Regions from separate parts of the Thermacetogenium phaeum DSM 12270 genome, predicted to be linked through region 2. Evidence: riboswitches for the same ligand, from Rfam matches in the RefSeq annotation. Region 2 holds a riboswitch; the other holds the start of a gene.

Region 1 (9,797 bases), 390 kb from region 2:
ATGAATAAAACCTCATCTGGTTTGCTGACAAGACTGCGCTTTCTTTTAGCCCTTGCGGCTGGGCGTTTTGTCTCCTTCCTCTGCCGCCTTTGCGGCTGGCCGGGAACCTCCCTGCCGGGCGCAGTGGCCTTGAGATTCTTCCCGCATCTTGTTTCCTTCCTGGCCCCTGCTTACGAAAAGGTTATTGCTGTGACCGGCACCAACGGAAAGACCACGACGGCAAACCTCCTGGCCCACATCCTGCGTTCCTCGGGCCGTACAGCGGCGAATAATGCCGAGGGTGCCAATATGCTGCCCGGGGTGGCGACGGCCATGATCAGGGACTGCACCCTGGCCGGCAGGCCGCGCAGCAGGGTCGCCCTCCTGGAGGTGGATGAGGGGAGTGTGGGGAAGGTTTTTCCCGCCGCCGAACCGGATCTGGTGCTGGTTACCAACTACTTCCGGGACCAGCTCGACCGTTACGAGGAGCTGGAGCGCACCATTGCCCTCCTGCGCCGCACCCTGGACGGGCTCCCGCAGCCGTCCCTGCTCCTCAACGCCGACGATCCCCTGACGGCGGCTGTGGGGTATGGGCGGGAAAAGGTGAGCTATTACGGTATAGGCGCCGCTGACGCCCGGCTCACGGGCGCGTGGGAGGGAGTGTCTGGGGAGCTGGAGGAGGTCAAAGAGAGCGGCTACTGCCCCCGGTGTGGGGAAGCCCTTTCTTACCGCTGCTACTATTACGGGCAGCTCGGTGATTACTACTGCCCGCGGTGTGACTTCAGACGGCCGGAGCTGCGGTTCACCGCTGAAAGGGTGCGCTCTGATGAGTGTTTGACCTTTGATCTGGTGGCGCGCCCCGAAGACCTTGGCGGTGAGTATCCTGCCGGGGATGAAGCAGGAAGGGGAGGCCGCCGCACCCTCCAGGCTCCTCTCCGCGGCTTCTACAACACATACAACGTTCTGGCGGCGACGGCAGCGGCTCTGATGTGCGGGGTGTCGGTCGATGAAGTCAAAAGATCGCTCCTCGACTACAAGACTGCCACCGGCAGGATGGAGGAATTCATCTTTCGGGGGCGCCCCTGCGTCCTGGCTCTGATTAAAAACCCCACCGGAGCGAACGAGGTTTTGAAAACGATTCTGGGGACGGAAAAGAAAAAGGCGCTGGTGATCGCAGTCAATGACCTGGCGGCAGACGGGAGGGATGTCTCCTGGCTCTGGGATGCAGGTTTTGCCGTGCTCGGAGATCCCCGTATTAAGAAGATCGTTTGCTCCGGGCGCCGGGCGGGGGACATGGCCGTCTGCCTGAAGTATGCCGGGGTTCCTTTGGAGAGGCTCGTCATCGCTCCGGAGCCGCAGGAGAGCCTGCGGCTCCTCGGGGATCAGGATGCGGAAGAGCTTTACATCCTGGCGACGTATACCAGACTTTTCGACTATGCGCGGCTGCTGCGGCTGCTGGGAGAGGTGGTGGAAAAGGGTGCGCCTCAAGGTATGCCATCTTTACCCTGACCTTCTCAACCTCTACGGTGATCGGGGGAATGTGCTGATCATCTGCCGTCGTGCCGAATGGCGCGGTATCGATGTGGAGCTGGACCGGATTTCTCTAGGCGACCGCGTGAATTTCACGGATTACGACTTTGTTTTTCTGGGAGGAGGGGCCGACCAGGAGCAGGGGCTGGTGAGCAGGGATCTGAAAGAGAAGGGACCTCTGTTGCGGGAGGCCGTCGAGCAGGGCGTTGTTGTCTTGAGTATCTGCGGGGGCTACCAGCTTCTGGGGAGATATTACCGCGCCCGCGATGGCTCGCTGCTGCCCGGTGTGGGCCTCTTTGATGTTCATACCGAAGCCGGGGAGAAGCGGCTGCGGGGGAATATCCTCTTGGAGGTAGAGCCCGCTCTCCTGAAGGAGATGGAGCAGGTGGGCTGCCGCCCCCTGCCAACTCTCGTAGGGTTTGAAAACCACTCCGGGCGCACCTTCCTGGGGGAGGGCGCCAGTCCACTCGGCAGGGTCCTGAAAGGGAAAGGTAACAACGGGAAAGACCGCACAGAGGGAGCCTGTTACAGGAATGCTTTCGGCACTTACCTGCACGGCCCCCTTCTGTCGAAGAATCCCCACTTTGCCGACCTTTTAATTGCCAGGGCGCTCTCCCGCCGCTACGGTGAGGTGCGCCTGGAGCCGCTCGATGACGGTCTGGAGATCTACGCCCACGACGCAGTGAAAAAGCGCCTGCTTTAACACAGGCGCTTATTATTGTCCTCGGACTACTGTTTTAGAACCGATGTCTTGTAGAAACATCCGCGCTTAAGCGGCGGAAAGCAGTTCTCCGGCTAGGAGCGCCGTAGGCACTGAGATCTGCGCCGGGACGCTCAGCTGCAGGGGTGGCTGCCGCTCGGGTGCCTCCTCCTGCTTGTCCCGCTCTCCGGTCCGACGACTGCCGCCGACCCGGCTTGCCTCCGGCGAGTCAGCTGTTCCCCGCTTCTGAGTGCACTGCTGCGGCGTTAAACCCTCAATCGGCGGGAGAACCGTTTTAGGGCGTTTCGTAAGGGATGATCTTGTTCTCCCAGGTGCGGAGGAGAATCTGGTTCCCCTTTCTGCCGAGCAGGTAATTGGGGGCGATAGGTGTTTTTCCGTTGCCGTACGGGGCATTGATGATGTAAGTTGGTACCGCCAGACCTGACGTGTAGCCCCGCAGGTGTTCCATAATCTCCAGTCCTTCTTTCACCGAGGTAATGAAGTGGCTGGTGCCCTTGACGTTCTTGGCATGGAAGATGTAGTAGGGCCGCACCCGGATTTTCAGGAGTTCCTGGTTGAGCTTTTTCATCACGTGGGGATCGTTGTTAACCCCCCGCAGGAGCACGGCCTGATTTCCTAATACCACCCCCGCTTTGACGAGCATGTCGCAGGCTCTCTTGGCCTCCGGTGTCACCTCCAGCGGGTGGTTGAACTGAGTGTTGATGTAGATGGGAGGATACTTCTCCAGGATCCGACAGAGCTCTGGTGTGATCCTCTGCGGAAGCGTCACTGGGGTGCGCGTTCCTAACCGCTTGATCTCGACGTGAGGAATGCTGTGCAGCTCCCTGAGTAGCCAGTCCAGAGTGCGGTTGCTGAGCAGAAGGGCGTCACCGCCGGTGACCAGGACGTCCCGTATCTCTTCGTTGTCGCGCACGTACTGCAGCGCCGCCTCCAGGGTGGCTCTCGTTTGATGACGGTCTTTATTTCCGATGTTGCGCCTCCGCTGGCAGTGGCGGCAAAACATGGCGCACCTGTTGGTGACGTTGATGATCATGCGGTCCGGGTAGCGCCTGGTTACGCCCGGTGCGGGTGAGGTCCACTGCTCGGCCATTGGGTCTTCGCTGCCGTTTTTATCGGTGACTTCCTGAATGCTTGGTATGGACTGCTTCCAGAGCGCTCCATGAGGCTCGTCGGCCATCACCAGGGCTAAGTAGTAAGGTGACAGCGCCCACCGAAACTGCTTGCTGACCTCGGCGATTTCCTCCCTTTCTTCCTTGCTCAGTTCGACGTAGCGGCTTAAGGTCTCTACGTCGGATACCCTGTGGCGCAGCTGCCAGCGCCAGTCGTTCCAGTCATCTTCTCCTGCCTGCAGAGAATCCAAAATGCGCCGGCGCTCCCTTTCGTATTCGTCGATTCTGTCGAATCCGGTAGGTATTTTTCCCTTAACATCCAGATAATCTCTGATTTTCTCCCTCAGCTCAGCAGCTCTTTTTATGGCGAACTGCCTGCGCTCTTCACCGGTAGAGTTGGTGTTCAAGACTTCCGGCTGTTCGAAAGAAATATTCTCGAACCTGATTGCCATGCGTCCACCTTCCTTTCTTTGGTTCTTGTTTTTGACTCCGGTTATGCCTTTCTAACCGAACGGTATCCTTCTTTTGAAACTTTTGAAAATTTAATGTGGTTCTCTCACGACCACGAAAAAGCTCCACTGCGGCAGGGACGTTTGAGGCTTTTCCGGAGTCGATTCACAACTGCCATTCCGCTGAACGGTTCTGTTTCGATTAGCTTTGTGAAATCACGTCAAATTACGCACGGAGGCATCCGGCAAGGAAGGGCGATTTGCAAATATATACCATAGTAGCAAAAAACTGCCCGGAAAGCGCAAGGTGGGCAGTGATTCACGCAAAACCAAACCTGAACTGGCCTTCCTTCCTACGCTTACGAGGTTAGCTGACGGGTTCGGGTCGCAAGGTAACCCTACCCGGCAACTCTGTTAATGCTGCCCATTCGGCGGCACCGCCCGCAGGTGTGCCTCACAGCCTTGCCGAACGTTTCGAGCGCCGGGATTCACCCCAAAAATTGGTTTCCCCGCTTCTCCGAAGAGAATTCAGCGTTACCGGTTTTTTTATTAAATATTATACTATCTGATATAACATGTGTCAATGACAGTTATCTGATATCTGGCCTCTGCTGCCGCCTCCCGCCAGGCAGATGCTTCTTCGCCCTCAGGAGGAAGACCTCCCTTACCAGAACAGAAGCGCATTCGTTTTTGATCATCACCCCTCCTGCCGGCCGCTTTTCTTAAAATGATTAAGCGTCAAAGAGAAATCAGGTCAACCCCTTAGTGTTTGGTAATCGGACGGCCGCTGCCCGTGATTAGTTCAACAGCATCCCGTTAAGACATTGCGCCGTCATCTGCCCGGGTTGCTGCAAGAAGCCCCTTCTTAAATGTTCTTAAAACTGGCACGATAATCCAGCAAGTGTCATACATTATCATTAATAAAAATATCTGCATGTAAAGGGGGATTATGCATGAGCTACCAGCATATGGCGAGAAAAGCCCTGGAATATGACCTGGAGGAAATACGTCTTCTGTCAATGGCCGTCGTTTCCGCTCCGCCTGCGGTCGCTCAACAGCTGTTGGGCGTCATAATGGAAGAGGTGAAGACGGCTCACTTTTGGAATACGCTCCTGGCTTGCTGCTGTGATAGAATGCCGTATTATCCTGATCCTGGATACCAGCCGCCCGGCGATTGCTATCCTTACCAGGAGGGTTCCGATCAAACGAAGGAGGAGGGGTCAAAATGACGGGGGTTTGGCAGGATTATGTGAGGCGCGTTCTCAGGCTCGACGAAGAGGAAGTCGAACTCTGGAGGAGGATAGCCGGGATGGTGCCGGCCGACTGTGGGGCCGTTCTCCAGATGATGATCCAAAGTGAGAGGGAAGAGATGGAGGCCCTGCGGTCACTGCTCAGGGAGGAGGGCGTCTGTGACCCCGATGAGAGGCTGCGGCCTCCGGTCTGCCCGCCTTATCCCGGTTATGATCCCGGGTACAGACCGGGGTACAGGCCCGACTACAAGCACGACCCTGTGCTCGATCCGATACCGTACACTGAGAAGGATAAAGAAGGAAAGTAAATCTAAAGTAAAATTTTAGATGAGGCCGGCAGCGTTTGTGTGCTGCCGGTTGTTTGTTCTTTCCCGGACCTTGCGGCGGGAATGCCGTAGGGGAACTTCCGCCTGAGGTGGGGGCTTTTATAATTCTTTCCTTCGTTGGCTGCGGAAAAAATAGGCTAAAGTTTCCGCCGGTCTTTTTCGATTAATTAAATAAAGATAGAAAATTGGTTCGGAAAGAGGGGAACCGGATGGCAGGAATCAACCGGGTAAGCGGTCTGGCATCGGGATTGGATGTCGACCAAATCGTCTCCGATCTGATGAAGGCGCAGAGGATGCGCCTGGATAAGGTAATTCAGGACAGGCAGATCTGGCAGTGGAAGCAGGAGGACTACCGGTCGCTCAACGCCAGCCTCTTGAGCCTGCGGAACGTGGTCTCTAACCTCAGGCTGCAGAGCAGCTTCTTGGCTAAGAAGGCGACATCAAGCGATGAGGGCATCGTGACGGCTGCGGCGGGAGGTAATGCTGTTTCTACCAGCTATCTGGTAAAAGTTGAGAGTTTGGCTACTATAGCCACTAATGCCAGCGCTGCCGCGATAACCAAAGAGGGGTTTGTTATTGATCCCGATGCTCCTCTGGCTTCACAGGAGAGTAAGTTCGCGAACAGTTTTGGCTGGGATACAGACCACACATTTTCATTCACCATTAACGGACAGACATTTACCTTTGACGGTGATACCGACTCTTTGAATAAAGTGATCGCAACGGTTAATGCCAATAAGGCAGCAGGTGTCAGCATGTTTTACGATGCTACTACGGATAGGATCGCCATTTCCACCATCAAGACGGGGGATAACCAGGAGGGGGCAGAGATACAGGTAGAAGACGTAACAGGTTCTTTTATGACTGGCGTATTGCAGATTGAGGAGGCCAACGAAAAAGGTGGCACCGATGCCAGTTTCGAGATCAACGGCCTTGCAATAACCAGCCACACCAACAGCTATACGGTAAACGGGGTAACCTTTAACTTCTGGGGCGCCGATCCGGGCAGGACCGTAACCGTTTCGGTGGCCCACGATGTCGACGCTGTGGTGGATACCGTCAAGAGCTTTGTGGACAAGTAAGCTATTTGCGCTGTAAACATTTTTTAACTTCGGTGTAAACAGCAAACACCAACACTGCGGTTTTTTGAGCAAAAATGCAGCACTTTCAAACCGATATTAAACATTATTTCCACGAAAAGGGCATACTTACCCCTTGGTGCATCATCCATTTGTTTTTTTGTTTTTCTAGAGTGCCGGCGTCAGGCCGCCTTCACCAGGCTCCTCATATTCATTCCTTGTTTTTCCTGTATCCGGCCCACCGCCATGGCCAGCATTATGGTTAGCGCTAACGCACAGCGCAGCTTCATTTTTTGCAGGCCCCGGATGAAGTGTTTTTCAAATCCAAAGGCCTCGTCCAGGCGGGCGTTCACTCTTTCCACGGCTGTACGCTTCTTGTAGGTTCTCTTCCACTTGTAGCTGGACCGCGCCAAGGGGGTGAAGATCCGCCGGTCTTCAGCAAGAGGAACGCGTACACCGCAAGCTGCGGGGCATCGCTCCATCCCCTGACATTCCACCCCGTAGTGCCGGGCCGGACAGCGATACTTCAGAGTTTCCCTGCCCTTTTCAAAACCCCCAAAGGCCATCTCCCGGCGCTTGTTGGTTTCGGGACAGTAGCAATAGACCGTTCCCCTGCAGTCGTAAACGATATTGTCTTTCCCTGTTAAAAGCCGTGTGTCTTCACCGTCCCGCCACATGTCGCGGATGTCAATCACCGGCTTGATCTGGTGTTCGTCCCACAGGTTCACGATTAGTTTCGTGTCGTCGTACCCTTTATCCGCTGTTAGCACTTCACAACGTTCTATAATCTCCGGCTGTTGTTCTTCTAGTCGCGCAATCAGTTGATGCCCCTCTTGGATATCGCTGGCAGATGCTTTCGTTACTGAAAAGCTTACGGGTAATTCATAGACAGCATCAACTATAAGATGAAGCTTATAGCCAAACCATGAAACTACTTTCTCCCACAGTGTTCCGTCTTTTCTTCGCCCCCGGTACGTTTTCTTGCCAAAGTCGGCATCGGTGTCGCGGCGCCCATCGGGCTTTCGGGGCTTTTCTTCTTCGTCCTTTTTTCTGCCCCGGGCCAGACTATTTATGGGTTTGCTGTCCATTGCCAAAACCCGCCCGAAATCCGGTAGCAGTGTGCTCACTTTTTCCACCAGCCGGTCAAACATTCTTTCTATTTCGCCGGAGTACCACATAAGTTTCCCCAGAAAGCGGCTGTATACGTAAGCCGGTGGAACTGCCCGCTCTCCCAAACACGGGTCGAAGCCACAAATGTCCCGCAGTTGGGCGTTGCGGGCCAGTTCCCGCCGCAGGCTCTCAATGGATGGATGTTGGAAGACTACCCCCGCCACTACCGAGTTCCAGACCGCACGAATCGGGTAATCATTTCGGCCTTTTGCCCGTTCCCGCTCCAGTTTGCGCATCAGCTCTTCATCAGGCAGATGACGGAGTACCAATGCCAGGCGCTCCAGATCGCCCAGTTCATCTATTTCTCGCCACCCAAAGAGGCGTTGTTGTGGTATAATAGCCATAAGGGAAACCTCCTTTGGTTTTTTGGGTGTTTAAAAAAGAATTCGCTATAAAGAGAGGTTTCCCTTTTTATTTCCCGTTGTTTCTCTCCATTCCTTCGTTTTTCTTCTGTGGGGTCAATTTTGCCAAAAGACCGTTTGCCCATACCCACAACCAGCATAAAACCTGGATCGCACCGGGGTAAATTTTTTTCGCCATTGCCCTCAAACGTCCTATTCATCTTTACTTCCGGTCATCGCAATTGGCTCGGACAAGTACAACGAGGTGCTGGAAGCCATCAATAAGAAGCTCTATGAGGAGCGTTACCCCGACTACCGGCCTCTGACCGAGGAGCAGATAGAAGAGGGGAAGTTGACGGACAGGCAGATCGATGCCTGGCAGGATAAAGCCCGAAGCGGTCTTCTTAAGGGGGATCCGCTTTTAAGCGGTATCGTTGCGGATATGCGCTCCGTCCTGTCGGGCATTGTCGAAGGGGTGACCGGTCAGGTTACGGTCAGCAGCGGCGGCCGGATTTATACCACGATTGCCGACCGGCTCAGCGTGATCGGGATCACTACCGGCGCTTGGACTGAGAAGGGCAAGCTTTACCTGGATGAAAGCAGGCTGCGGGAGGCCCTGCAGTCCAATCCGGACGCCGTTATGGAGCTTTTTACCAGGACGAGGGATGCCGACGGCAAGGAGATCACCGATGACGAGCAGAAGGGGCTGGCAGTTCGGCTCTACGATGCCATCAACGGCGCCATCTCCCGGCTTACAGGACAGGCGGGCACCGCTGAGAGCCTCTACGACAACAGCTACATCAGCCGCAGGATCAGAGACATCAACGAGAATATAGCGGTCATGGAAGAGCGCCTGCAGAAGCTGGAGGACCGCTATTACCGGCAGTTTACGGCCTTGGAGCAGGCCATTGCCGCTATGAACGTGCAGAGCATGTGGCTTACTCAGCAGTTCTTCGTGAGCGGACAGTAACTTTTTTCGAGAGAGGCGGAAGGTATGGGTTCGATCTTTGGTTTTGCGAGAACTACGTGGGGGGATCGGGATGCGTGTGGAAGGGCTTAAGAGCGCGGCCGCCGGTGAGGAACAGACCGGGATCCGGCATTCCGTCGGGGATGCAGCAAAAAGTCTTCAACCTCCTCTTCACCATCAGGAGCGGGGGGAATTGCCGGAAGGGGCAGCTGCTTCGGCGAAGCCGGACATCACCAGGACGCCGCTGGCCGAGCTGCTTAAAGAAAGTGAGTACGACCTGAGTTTCTATCTGAGCTTTTGTGTTCATAAGGAGACGCAGCGGCTTGTGGTGAAGGTGATCGATCCCGACACCAACAAGGTGATTCGCGAAATCCCGCCGGAGGAACTCCTGGATCTGGCGGTAAGGCTACAGGAGATGATCGGCCTGCTGTTTGACAAGCGCATCTAAGAGGTGTGTGCTTAAGGAGGGAAGCAACAGTAAAGGGGTGGTACGATGTACGCGGAAGGCTACAACAATTACGACCAGTACCGGCAGATAGCCGTTCAGACCGCCGGGCCGGGTAAGCTCCTGCTGATGCTCTACGACGGCCTGACGGTTTTCCTCAAACAGGCGGTCCAGGCGGTTAAGGACGGCGAATTTGGGGAAGCGCACCGCTGCCTGATCAGAGCGCAGGACATAATAACCGAGCTGATGTGCACCCTGGACATGAAGTATGAGGTTGCTAAGAATCTCTTTCGCATTTATGATTACTTGAAGGGGCGGCTGGTGGAGGCCAACGTCAAAAAGGACTCTTCGATTATCGAGGAAGTTCTCGGTCTGGTCGCCGAACTGAAGGAAACCTGGGAGCAGATAATCGAACCGTCGAAGGTGAGCGC
Region 2 (9,797 bases):
ATAACTTTGTGGATATGTGGATATTTTCAGCATATTGATTGGCGGGTGGGGTTGTCATGCGACCTGTTCTCATACATCTGGGTAATTTTAATATCTACAGCTACGGTTTTTTTGTTGCTCTGGGAATTATCGTTGCTACCCTTTATTTGATGAACAGGGTGAAGAGGAGGGGGGGATCCCCGGAAACGGTTATCGACCTGGTCCTGGTCACGGTGATATCCGGGGTCATTGGCGCCCGCCTAGCCTATATTTTACTTTATGACCCCCGTTATTATCTGGAACACCCCGGGCGCATTTTCATGCTGCAAGAAGGGGGGCTGGCCTTTTACGGTGCCTTTATTTTGGGATTATTAGCGTCCGTCATTTTCCTGCGCAAGGCGAAAATCCCCGTCCTGGGTTTTCTCGACCTGGTGGCGCCGGCTGTGGCCCTGGGTTATGCGGTAGCCCGCATCGGGTGTTTTTTAAACGGCTGCTGCTACGGTCGACCCACCGACCTACCCTGGGGTGTGGTTTTCCCGGTGGTAGACGGGTTGCGGCGCCACCCCACGCAGCTCTATTCCGTTCTGGCGGGACTCCTGATCTTTGCCTTTCTGGAATGGAAAACCCGCAAGGGTATCCGCTTTCAGGGGCAGATTTTTTCCCTTTTTCTCATTCTTTACGGCCTTTTAAGGGCCGGAATTGAGCTTCTGCGCGAGAACGCCCAGATCACCGGCGGCCCGGCAACGGCATCTCTAGCGGCTTTAGCCCTGGCGGCGGCAGGTGCTGTCTTCTATTTCGTTTTGAAAAGGCTGCCCCGCGAAGGCTGTGCCGCCCGAAGGGGAGGCAGCTAGAATGAACCGGCCGCGGCAGCATGATCATAAGATACCGCGGCGGGAGGATTTCTTATCTGCGAGTGATTAAGGAGCTGTTGCTGTACGGCCGATCGGATGGAGGGAATACCCGGTGCTCGGTGTGCTTTTGACGCAGTCGGTTCGTTATGAAAACATCCTTCCCCTTACCTCAACCTGTAATCTCCGCTGCCTTTTCTGCAGCAATGCCCAAAATCCCCCGGGGGTTGAGGTTTTTTCCATTCCTCCTCTCCCCCTGCCTCTGGTCAGGAGATTGATTCCCCTCTTAAACCCGCACCGCAAGATCATCATCGGGGAGGCCGCTTCCCGGATCAGTGAAGGCGAGCCTCTGACGCATCCGGAGTTTTGGAAGATCATGGAGCTGGTACGCAAATATTATCCGCGCACACCTGTACAGATTACCACGAACGGAAAACTGCTCAACCGTGTCGGGGTCGAACGGCTTTCTGAACTGCAGCCCGTAGTGGTCAACCTTTCGCTGAACAGCGCCACACCATCAGGTAGGCGGATCTTGATGGGTGATGATTCTGGTAGCGTTCTGGCCGCGGCATCCTGGATGGCCGAACTGGGGATGCCCTATCACGGGAGCATTGTCGCCTGCCCGCAACTGGTGGGGTGGGAAGACATCAGAAGAAGCTGGCGTTTTCTCCGGGATAACGGGGCGAGGACGGTGCGCATCTTTCTCCCCGGTTTCACAAGATACGCTCCCCGCTTCCTTCGCTTCCCGCCGCAGGAGATGTACCGCCGGCTACAGGAGTTCGTGGAGGAAGAGGCCGCCCTCTCGGCAACACCCCTCATCATGGAGCCCGCTCCAGTGGGGGGAGATGCAGAACCCTTCAGAGCTGAGGTGGAAGGGGTCATTCCGGGATCGCCTGCCGCCGCTGCTGGTATAAGAAGAGGGGATGTGATAAAGAGGGTGCGCGGTAAGGATGTGCGCTCCCGGGTTGAGGCTTACAGGCTGCTCGAACGGTTGAGGTGCCCCGTCCTCGACATCGAGGGCAGGGGGCGGGTTTCTTTTCGGAAAGGGAGGGGGGAAGCGCCGGGAGTCGTTATGAATTACGACATCGATAGGGATCTGGTCAAAAGGCTTGCCGGTGCGATCGCGAACAACCGGGCCGGGAATGCGCTCTTGCTGGCCTCAGTATGGGGCAGGCCGCGCCTGGAAAGCATCCTTCCGGAGTTGTGCCGTTCCGGGGCGCAGGTGCAGATCCGCGCCGTTCCCAGCGTCATTTTTGGGGGGTCTATCGCCTCTGCGGGGCTCCTTACCCTCTCCGATTTTCGAAGGGCGCTCAACAGGGTTGTCGAGGAGGAGGGCGATGTTTTCGATCTCGTGCTGCTACCCGGTATTGCCTTTGACCGGTGGGGAAGAGACCTCCTCGGGCGCCCCTGGTGGGAACTGCGGCGTTGCACCAGAGGGAAGGTAGATATTGTCACCTGAAAGGCAGGGAAGTGGAAGGCCTTCCCCCTCATTTTTGGGAAAGGCCTTCCTTCGTTAAAGATAATCGATTTGGTTAAGCCGGACTCCTGAATTTTCCGGTGTTGCTACTTGTAGAAGACGTGGTTGCCGATTCTTCTCACGTAGGTGAGGGTGGAGAAGAACTCTCCGTAGGCCTTGTCCGGATTGAAGAAGAAGAGCGCTCCGTCTACCGGGTCCCACCCGGCGATGGCCGCCTCTGCAGCCCGGATGCACATGGGGTCCGGTGTGATGTAGATCGTGCCGTTCATCACCGGTTCGAACTGCCAGGGCTCGTAGATGACCCCGGTAATGGTGTTGGGGAATCTGGGGTCGGCCACCCTGTTGAGCACGACGGCGCCGACGGCGACCTGTCCTTCGAAGATCTCTCCGGCGGCCTCAGCCGTGATCAGCTGGGCGAGCAGGTAGGCCTCCTGCTGCGAGACGCTGTAGCTGCCACGGGAGGGCGGGTTCGTTTGCGTTTGGCCCGACCGGCTTCCCGGAATCAGGATGGTCTGACCCGGGTAGATCTCCGTGGAGTAGAGGCCGTTGGCCGCCATCAGCGCTTCAACCGTTGTACCGTAGGCCCGGGCGATCAGATAGAGGCTGTCCCCATATTGAACGGTGTACGAGGTCCCGGAGGGCGTGCTGCCACCGCCGTTTCCGGGGATGGTGAGAACCTGTCCCGGGTAGATCTCCGTCGTCCGGAGATTGTTGAGAGACATTATCTCCTCCACCGTTGTCCCGTAGGAGACGGCGATCAGGTAAAGGGTATCCCCGCTCTTCACCGTGTATTGAAAAGTGGACCCGCTGCCCGGTGGTACGCTGCTGCCGTCATCCCCCGATTCCGGCAGGGTGAGAACCTGTCCCACTTCGAGATGTGTTGTTTTTAAGTTGTTGAGGGAGATGATGGCATCGACGCTGGTGCCGTGATCCCTGGCGATCAGGTAAAGGGTATCCCCCTTCTTGACGGTGTAGGCTTTTCCGGGTTTGGCTGCCGTCACAGGCGGGAGCAGGATGACCTGCCCTGGGTAGATGCTGTCAGTCTTCAGGTTGTTGAGAGACATCAGGGCGTCGACACTGGTGCCGTGAGCTTTGGCGATCAGGTAAAGGGTATCCCCGCTTTTGACCGTGTACCGGTCGGGGATGACGATGATCTGTTCGGGTTCGATGTAGGTGCCGGAAAGGTTATTGGCCCGCATCAGATCAGATGGGGTGAGTCCGTAATCGCGGGAAATCAGGTAGAGGGTATCGCCTGGCTCGACGATGTGGTAGTCGGCGGCATGTCCGACGCCGGCAAAGGAGAGAACACCCAAACCCAAACCGACTAATGACAACAGCAGCTTGCGCAACGATACTCTCAAAAGCTCTTCCTCCCTTTCTTTGCCTCCGGGGTAAGCTGATGGGTTCGGTTGAAAGGTTGTCCCTACGCTACCGGACTAGCAAGCTTCCGGCAGCGATTCACCCCTGGGCACGCCGTGCAGGCGTTGCCCGAAAACGGTTCCCCCGTACCGCACTTTGCTCCCAGTTTTGTTTTTTTGTGCGGATTCGGCATATTTTTTTGTAATTGTGGCATTGTTTACATAATAAATCAAGCGGTAATATTAACCAGTTAACTGATCGGAAATACTTTGCAGGTTTTTTCATCATTCCAGGAGGTTTTTTCGTTTCCCTGTCGAATAGACTTCTTAAAGAAAATAGGGTTAAGCTCCGAAATTCCCAATAGCTTTCCCGATCTGCTCCCTTGAGCGGGTCGGAAAAGAGGTTGTGAGCGGAAGACTTTATAATGCCCTGCCGTTAACGGAGACGGTTGTTCCCTGTTGTCAGGATGATGATCCTGGCAACAGGTTATTTAAAGCAAAGAGAAGGGAGGGGGATCAGATGTCTGAAGCCTGCTGTGCGGAACCTGCCGGGGATGCCCAGAAGGAAAAGGAACTGCAGCAGCTTTTTGAGAAGTGGCGTGGTGTGAAAGGGGCTCTTATTCCGATCCTGCAGGGAGCACAGAGCATTTACGGATACCTGCCGAAAGAGGTGCTTCTGCGGATAGCCAAGGAGTTGAAGCTGCCTCCAAGCCGGGTATTTGGGGTCGCTACTTTTTATGCCCAGTTTCACCTCAGCCCGCGCGGGCGCAACATTGTCAGGGTTTGTCTTGGTACGGCCTGCCATGTGCGCGGCGGGGCCAGGATTTTTGAGCAGATGCAGAAAGAGCTCGGCGTCGGCAATGGGGAAACGACTCCGGATCTGCGCTTTACGCTGGAGACCGTTGCCTGTTTGGGCTGCTGTGGTTTGTCTCCGGTCATCATGGTCAACGACGATACTCATGGGCGCCTGACTCCGGACAAGTTGAAGGGTATTGTCGAGCGGTATCAATAGTTTTTCAACCTCTTAACTCGCGAAGGGAGGTGAAGACACCAGGTTCCGCCATGATCCTGATGGGGTCGTGGAGGTCGGCGTTTGCCGGTTGAGACCGGGTGCGGCACTATGAAGCTGAAAAGCAGGGAAGAACTGATTAAGTATCGTGAGGAAGCCAAAAAACAGATGCTGGAACGGAGTATGGAGAAGACCAGCATCTTCGTCGGAATGGGAACCTGTGGTATTGCGGCGGGGGCGCGCGAGGTAATGGCGGCGATTCTCGAGGAGGTCAACAAGCGCAACCTGCAGGTTAATGTCATTCAAACGGGCTGTATAGGGATGTGTGAACAGGAACCGCTGGTAGACGTACAGCGGCCCGGAGAGGATCGCATCACCTACAGGAAGGTCAGGCCGTCGGATGTGCCGAGGATCATCGTCGGCCACGTTATGCACGGAAAGATCGTCGAAGACCTGGCAATAGCCCGCTTTGAAGAGATCTAGCGGATTTTCTGAGGAAGGAGGGATTGAGGTGCACTTGGTCAGAGCCCATGTTCTGGTTTGTGGGGGTACGAATTGTACTTCTTCGGGTTCCCAGCAGGTTCGGGAAGCCTTCAAAAGGGAGCTCGAAAAAAACAAACTGGAACAGGAAGTTAAACTTGTTGAGACCGATTGCCACGAATTCTGTGAGACGGGCCCTCTGGTGATCGTTTATCCTGAAGGTACCTTTTACGTCAGGGTGACACCAGAAGATGTTCCGGAAATCGTAAGCGAACACTTGATAAACGGCCGTGTTGTCAAACGCCTGCTTTACAAGGCTCCTGTTGACGAGACCCGAATTCCGACCTACAAGCAGCTGGATTTTTACAAAAAGCAGTGCCGTGTTGCCCTGCGGAACTGCGGCTCAATCGATCCGGAGAAAATTCAGGAGTACATTGCCAGAGGGGGCTATGAATCTTTAGAAAAAGCGATTTTTGAGATGACTCCGGAACAGGTGATCGAAGAGGTTAAGCGTTCCGGGCTGCGCGGCCGTGGAGGTGGTGGTTTCCCCACCGGTTTGAAGTGGGAGTTCTGCCGCCGTTCGCCGGGGGACCTCAAATACCTGATCTGCAATGCCGACGAGGGTGACCCCGGTGCCTTTATGGATCGCAGCGTTCTGGAGGGCGACCCCCACAGCTTGATCGAGGGGATGGCGATTGCCGCCTATGCCATTGGGTGCCGGGAGGGCTACATCTACTGCCGTGCCGAATACCCGCTGGCCATCAAGCGGTTGAAGATCGCCATTGCCCAGGCGGAAGAGCTCGGTTTGCTGGGGGAAAACATCCTGGGAACGGATTTCACCTTCAACCTGCACATCAAAGAAGGGGCCGGAGCGTTTGTTTGCGGCGAGGAAACGGCTCTGATGGCTTCCATCGAGGGCAAGCGGGGGATGCCCCGGGTAAGGCCGCCTTTCCCGGCGCAGCGCGGTTTGTTTAACAAGCCGTCCAACATCAACAACGTGGAGACCTATGCCAATGTGCCGGTGATCATCGCCAGGGGGGCAGATTGGTTCGCCGCCATGGGCACCGAAAAGAGCAAAGGGACCAAGGTGTTCGCCCTGACCGGGAAGGTGAACAACACCGGTCTTGTCGAGGTGCCGATGGGAATTACCTTAAGGGAAATCATCTTCGAAATCGGCGGCGGTATAGTTGGGGGCAAAAAGTATAAGGGTGTCCAGATCGGAGGGCCTTCGGGTGGCTGCATACCTGCCGAACTGATGGATACACCCGTTGACTACGAGTCGCTGATCCAGGCGGGAGCCATGATGGGTTCCGGCGGCCTCGTCGTCATGGACGAGACGACCTGCATGGTCGACCTGGCTCGCTTCTTCCTGAACTTCACTCAGGCTGAGTCCTGCGGGAAGTGTACCCCCTGCCGGGAGGGAACGAAGCGGATGCTGGAGATCCTCACCCGCATCTGCAACGGTGAAGGGGTTCCCGAGGATATCGAGACCCTGGAACGGCTGGGACGGGTGATCAAATCCACTGCCCTCTGCGGTCTCGGAAACACCGCACCCAACCCGGTGCTTTCCACACTGCGTTACTTCCGGCATGAGTACGAAGCCCACATTTTCGACAAACGGTGCCCGGCCCATGTCTGTACCGCACTGCTGGTATTCAGTATTGATGAGGAAAAGTGCATCGGCTGCGGGCGCTGCCTGAGAGCCTGCCCGGTTGGTGCAATTTCCGGCGCAAAGAAAGAGCCCCATAAGATCGATCCTGAGAAGTGCATCAAGTGCGGCACCTGCTTTGAGAAGTGTAATCAGGGCGCCGTTTTACGACTGTAAGGTATCATAGGGGAAAAGGAGTGTGAGAAAAGTGGCTCTTGTTACCGTCACCATTGACGGACAGACGGTACAGGTCCCGGAGGGCACAACGGTATTGGAAGCCGCCCAGTCCATCGGGATTAAAATCCCGGCCTTGTGCCATGACCCGGACCTGACTCCGGTTGGGGCGTGTCGGCTCTGCGTCGTAGAGATAGAAAATATGCGCAATCTCCCCGCTTCCTGTGTGACGACGTGCACCGATGGCATGGTGATAAGGACGAATACACCCCAGATCAGAGAAGCGCGCAAGACAATACTGGAGCTCCTTATTGCCAATCACCCCCTGGATTGCCTGACCTGTGAAAAAAGCGGGGACTGCCTGCTTCAGGAGTATTGCTACGAGTACGGTGTGACCGGGGATATCTTCGGGGGGGAGAAGCACAGCTACCCCCTTGAAGACAGCAACCCCTTTTACATCCGCGACATGAATAAGTGCATCGTTTGCGGCCGTTGCATCCGGGCCTGTGAGGAGATCGTGGGGAGAAGCGTCCTGGATTTTGCCTACCGCGGTTTTAGGACCAAACCGGCACCATTTATGGATACCCCCATGATCGATTCCGACTGCGTTTACTGCGGCAGCTGCGTCGCCGTTTGCCCGGTCGGTGCCCTGACCGAGAAAGGGATGATCGGAAAGGGCCGCAGGTGGGAGGTCCAGAAGGTGAAGACGGTTTGCCCGTACTGCGGCACCGGCTGCACCATTGACCTCAACGTCAAGGACGGCAGGGTTATCGGGGTGACCGGCAACCCTGAAGGGGATGTCAACGGGCGCTTCCTGTGCGTCAAGGGGCGTTTCGGCTATCAGTTCATCCACAGCGAAGACCGTTTGCGAACACCCCTCATCAAGAGGAACGGAAAATTCGAAGAGGCGACGTGGGACGAGGCTATCAACCTCGTTGCTGCCAAGCTGAAAGAGACAAAGGATATGTACGGCCCCGACAGCATAGCTGTTCTCAGTTCGGCCCGCTGCACCAACGAGGAGAACTACCTGTTAAGCAAGTTCACAAGAGCGGTGATCGGTACCAACAACATCGATCACTGCGCCCGCCTCTGACACGCTCCCACAGTCGCCGGTCTGGCGGCAGCTTTCGGGAGCGGAGCGATGACCAACTCTATTAATGAAATAAGCGGAGCCGATTTCATCTTGGCCTGCGGTACCAATACCGCGGAATGCCATCCGGTGATCGGCTACAAGGTCAACAAGGCCGTTCGCAACGGGGCAAAGCTGGTTGTGGTCGATCCCCGGGAGACGGACTTTGCCCTGATGGCGACCGAGCATCTGCAGCTGAAGCCGGGTACCGACATAGCCTTCTTCAACGGGCTGGCCAACGTGATCATCAACGAGAATCTTTGGAACAAGGAGTTTGTCAACAACCGCACTGAAAACTTCGAAGCTCTGAAGGAAACCGTTGCCAAATACACTCCGGAATATGTCGAAGGGATCACGGGAATCCCTGCGGAAAAGATTAAAGAAGTGGCCAGGGCTTACGCCGGAGCCGAACGCGCCACCATCCTTTACACCATGGGTGTGACCCAGCATATCTGTGGAACGCATAACGTCTTTGCGGTGGCCAACCTGGCCATGCTCTGCGGCCAGATCGGCCGGGAGTCGACGGGCGTCAACCCGCTGCGCGGCCAGAACAACGTTCAGGGAGCCTGTGATATGGGAGCCCTTCCCAACGTTCTGACGGGCTACCAGAGCGTTGCCGACCCGGCGGTGCGGGAGAAGTTCGGGAAGGCCTGGAACTGCACCGTCCCCGAGAAAGCGGGCCTTACCGTCGGGGAAATGATGAATGCCGCCGCCCAGGGGGACGTCAAGGCGATGTTCATCATGGGTGAGAACCCCGTTTTGAGCGACGCCGATATCGGCCATGTGGCTGAAGGGCTGGCAAAGCTCGACTTTCTGGTGGTTCAGGACATTTTCCTGACGGAGACCGCCCAGTATGCCGACGTGGTGCTCCCCGCCGCCTGCTTTGCAGAGAAGGACGGTACCTTTACCAACACAGAGCGCCGCGTCCAGCGGGTGCGGAAAGCCGTAGAGCCGCCGGGAGAGGCCCTGGCGGACTGGGAGATCATCTGCAGGCTGGCTAATGCCATGGGTTACCAGATGAGCTACTCATCACCGGCGGATATCATGGACGAGATCGCCGGCCTGACGCCGTCCTACGGAGGCATTTCCTTCTCCCGCCTGGAGCAGAAGGGGATCCAGTGGCCCTGCCCGACGCCGGATCATCCGGGGACGCCGTTCCTGCATGCCGAGAAGTTCAGCCGCGGCCTGGGCAAGTTCCACGCTGTGGAGCACGTTCCGCCGGACGAGCAGCCTGACGAGGAGTATCCCTTTATCCTCAGCACCGGCCGCCGCCTGTACCACTACCATACCGGCACCATGACCAGGAAGGGCGTTCTGAATGACTTCATGCCTGCCGATTACCTGGAGATTAACAGCGCTGATGCCGGACGCCTGGGTATCAATGATGGGGATAAAGTCAAGGTGAAGTCGCGGCGCGGTAGTATAAAGATCACCGCCAAGGTAACGGATACAGTGCCGCCGGGTGTCGTCTTCGCCTCCTTCCACTTTGCGGAGACACCGATAAACAGGCTGACGAACCCGAAATTCGATGCCATTGCTAAGATTCCGGAGCTGAAGGTCTGTGCTGCCAAGGTCTGTGCCGTCAATGTGACCAAATAGCGGTTTGGTCGAAGAACGCCGGTCCCTCCTCGAGGGGCCGGTTTCTTGTTTTTCTTAAAGAGGCCTTTAGGAAAAATGTTTCGGATCATCCCGGCG

The links. Region 2 has a riboswitch for cyclic di-AMP ahead of TPH_RS09185 (LysM peptidoglycan-binding domain-containing protein). Riboswitches for the same ligand answer to the same signal wherever they lie in the genome.
Region 1: linked by a shared signal. The riboswitch ahead of eam (glutamate 2,3-aminomutase) and the one ahead of TPH_RS09185 (LysM peptidoglycan-binding domain-containing protein) in region 2 are both predicted to bind cyclic di-AMP.

The regions. Positions count from the first base shown of each region.
Region 1 covers NC_018870.1:2,251,452-2,261,248, reverse strand. Annotated here, with positions in the region: gene TPH_RS11050 (MurT ligase domain-containing protein) at 1-1,488, shown strand; gene TPH_RS11045 (type 1 glutamine amidotransferase) at 1,457-2,212, shown strand; gene eam (glutamate 2,3-aminomutase) at 2,505-3,791, opposite strand; cyclic di-AMP (ydaO/yuaA leader) riboswitch at 4,130-4,332, opposite strand; gene TPH_RS11035 (hypothetical protein) at 4,742-5,017, shown strand; gene TPH_RS11030 (hypothetical protein) at 5,014-5,346, shown strand; gene fliD (flagellar filament capping protein FliD) at 5,574-6,446, shown strand; gene TPH_RS11020 (transposase) at 6,626-7,957, opposite strand; gene fliD (flagellar filament capping protein FliD) at 8,121-8,924, shown strand; gene TPH_RS11010 (flagellar protein FlaG) at 8,995-9,369, shown strand; gene fliS (flagellar export chaperone FliS) at 9,415-9,797, shown strand, end outside.
Region 2 covers NC_018870.1:1,859,061-1,868,857, reverse strand. Annotated here, with positions in the region: gene lgt (prolipoprotein diacylglyceryl transferase) at 57-830, shown strand; gene TPH_RS09190 (radical SAM protein) at 943-2,286, shown strand; gene TPH_RS09185 (LysM peptidoglycan-binding domain-containing protein) at 2,391-3,665, opposite strand; cyclic di-AMP (ydaO/yuaA leader) riboswitch at 3,670-3,865, opposite strand; gene nuoE (NADH-quinone oxidoreductase subunit NuoE) at 4,069-4,674, shown strand; gene TPH_RS09175 ((2Fe-2S) ferredoxin domain-containing protein) at 4,756-5,154, shown strand; gene nuoF (NADH-quinone oxidoreductase subunit NuoF) at 5,183-6,976, shown strand; gene fdhF (formate dehydrogenase subunit alpha) at 7,008-9,701, shown strand.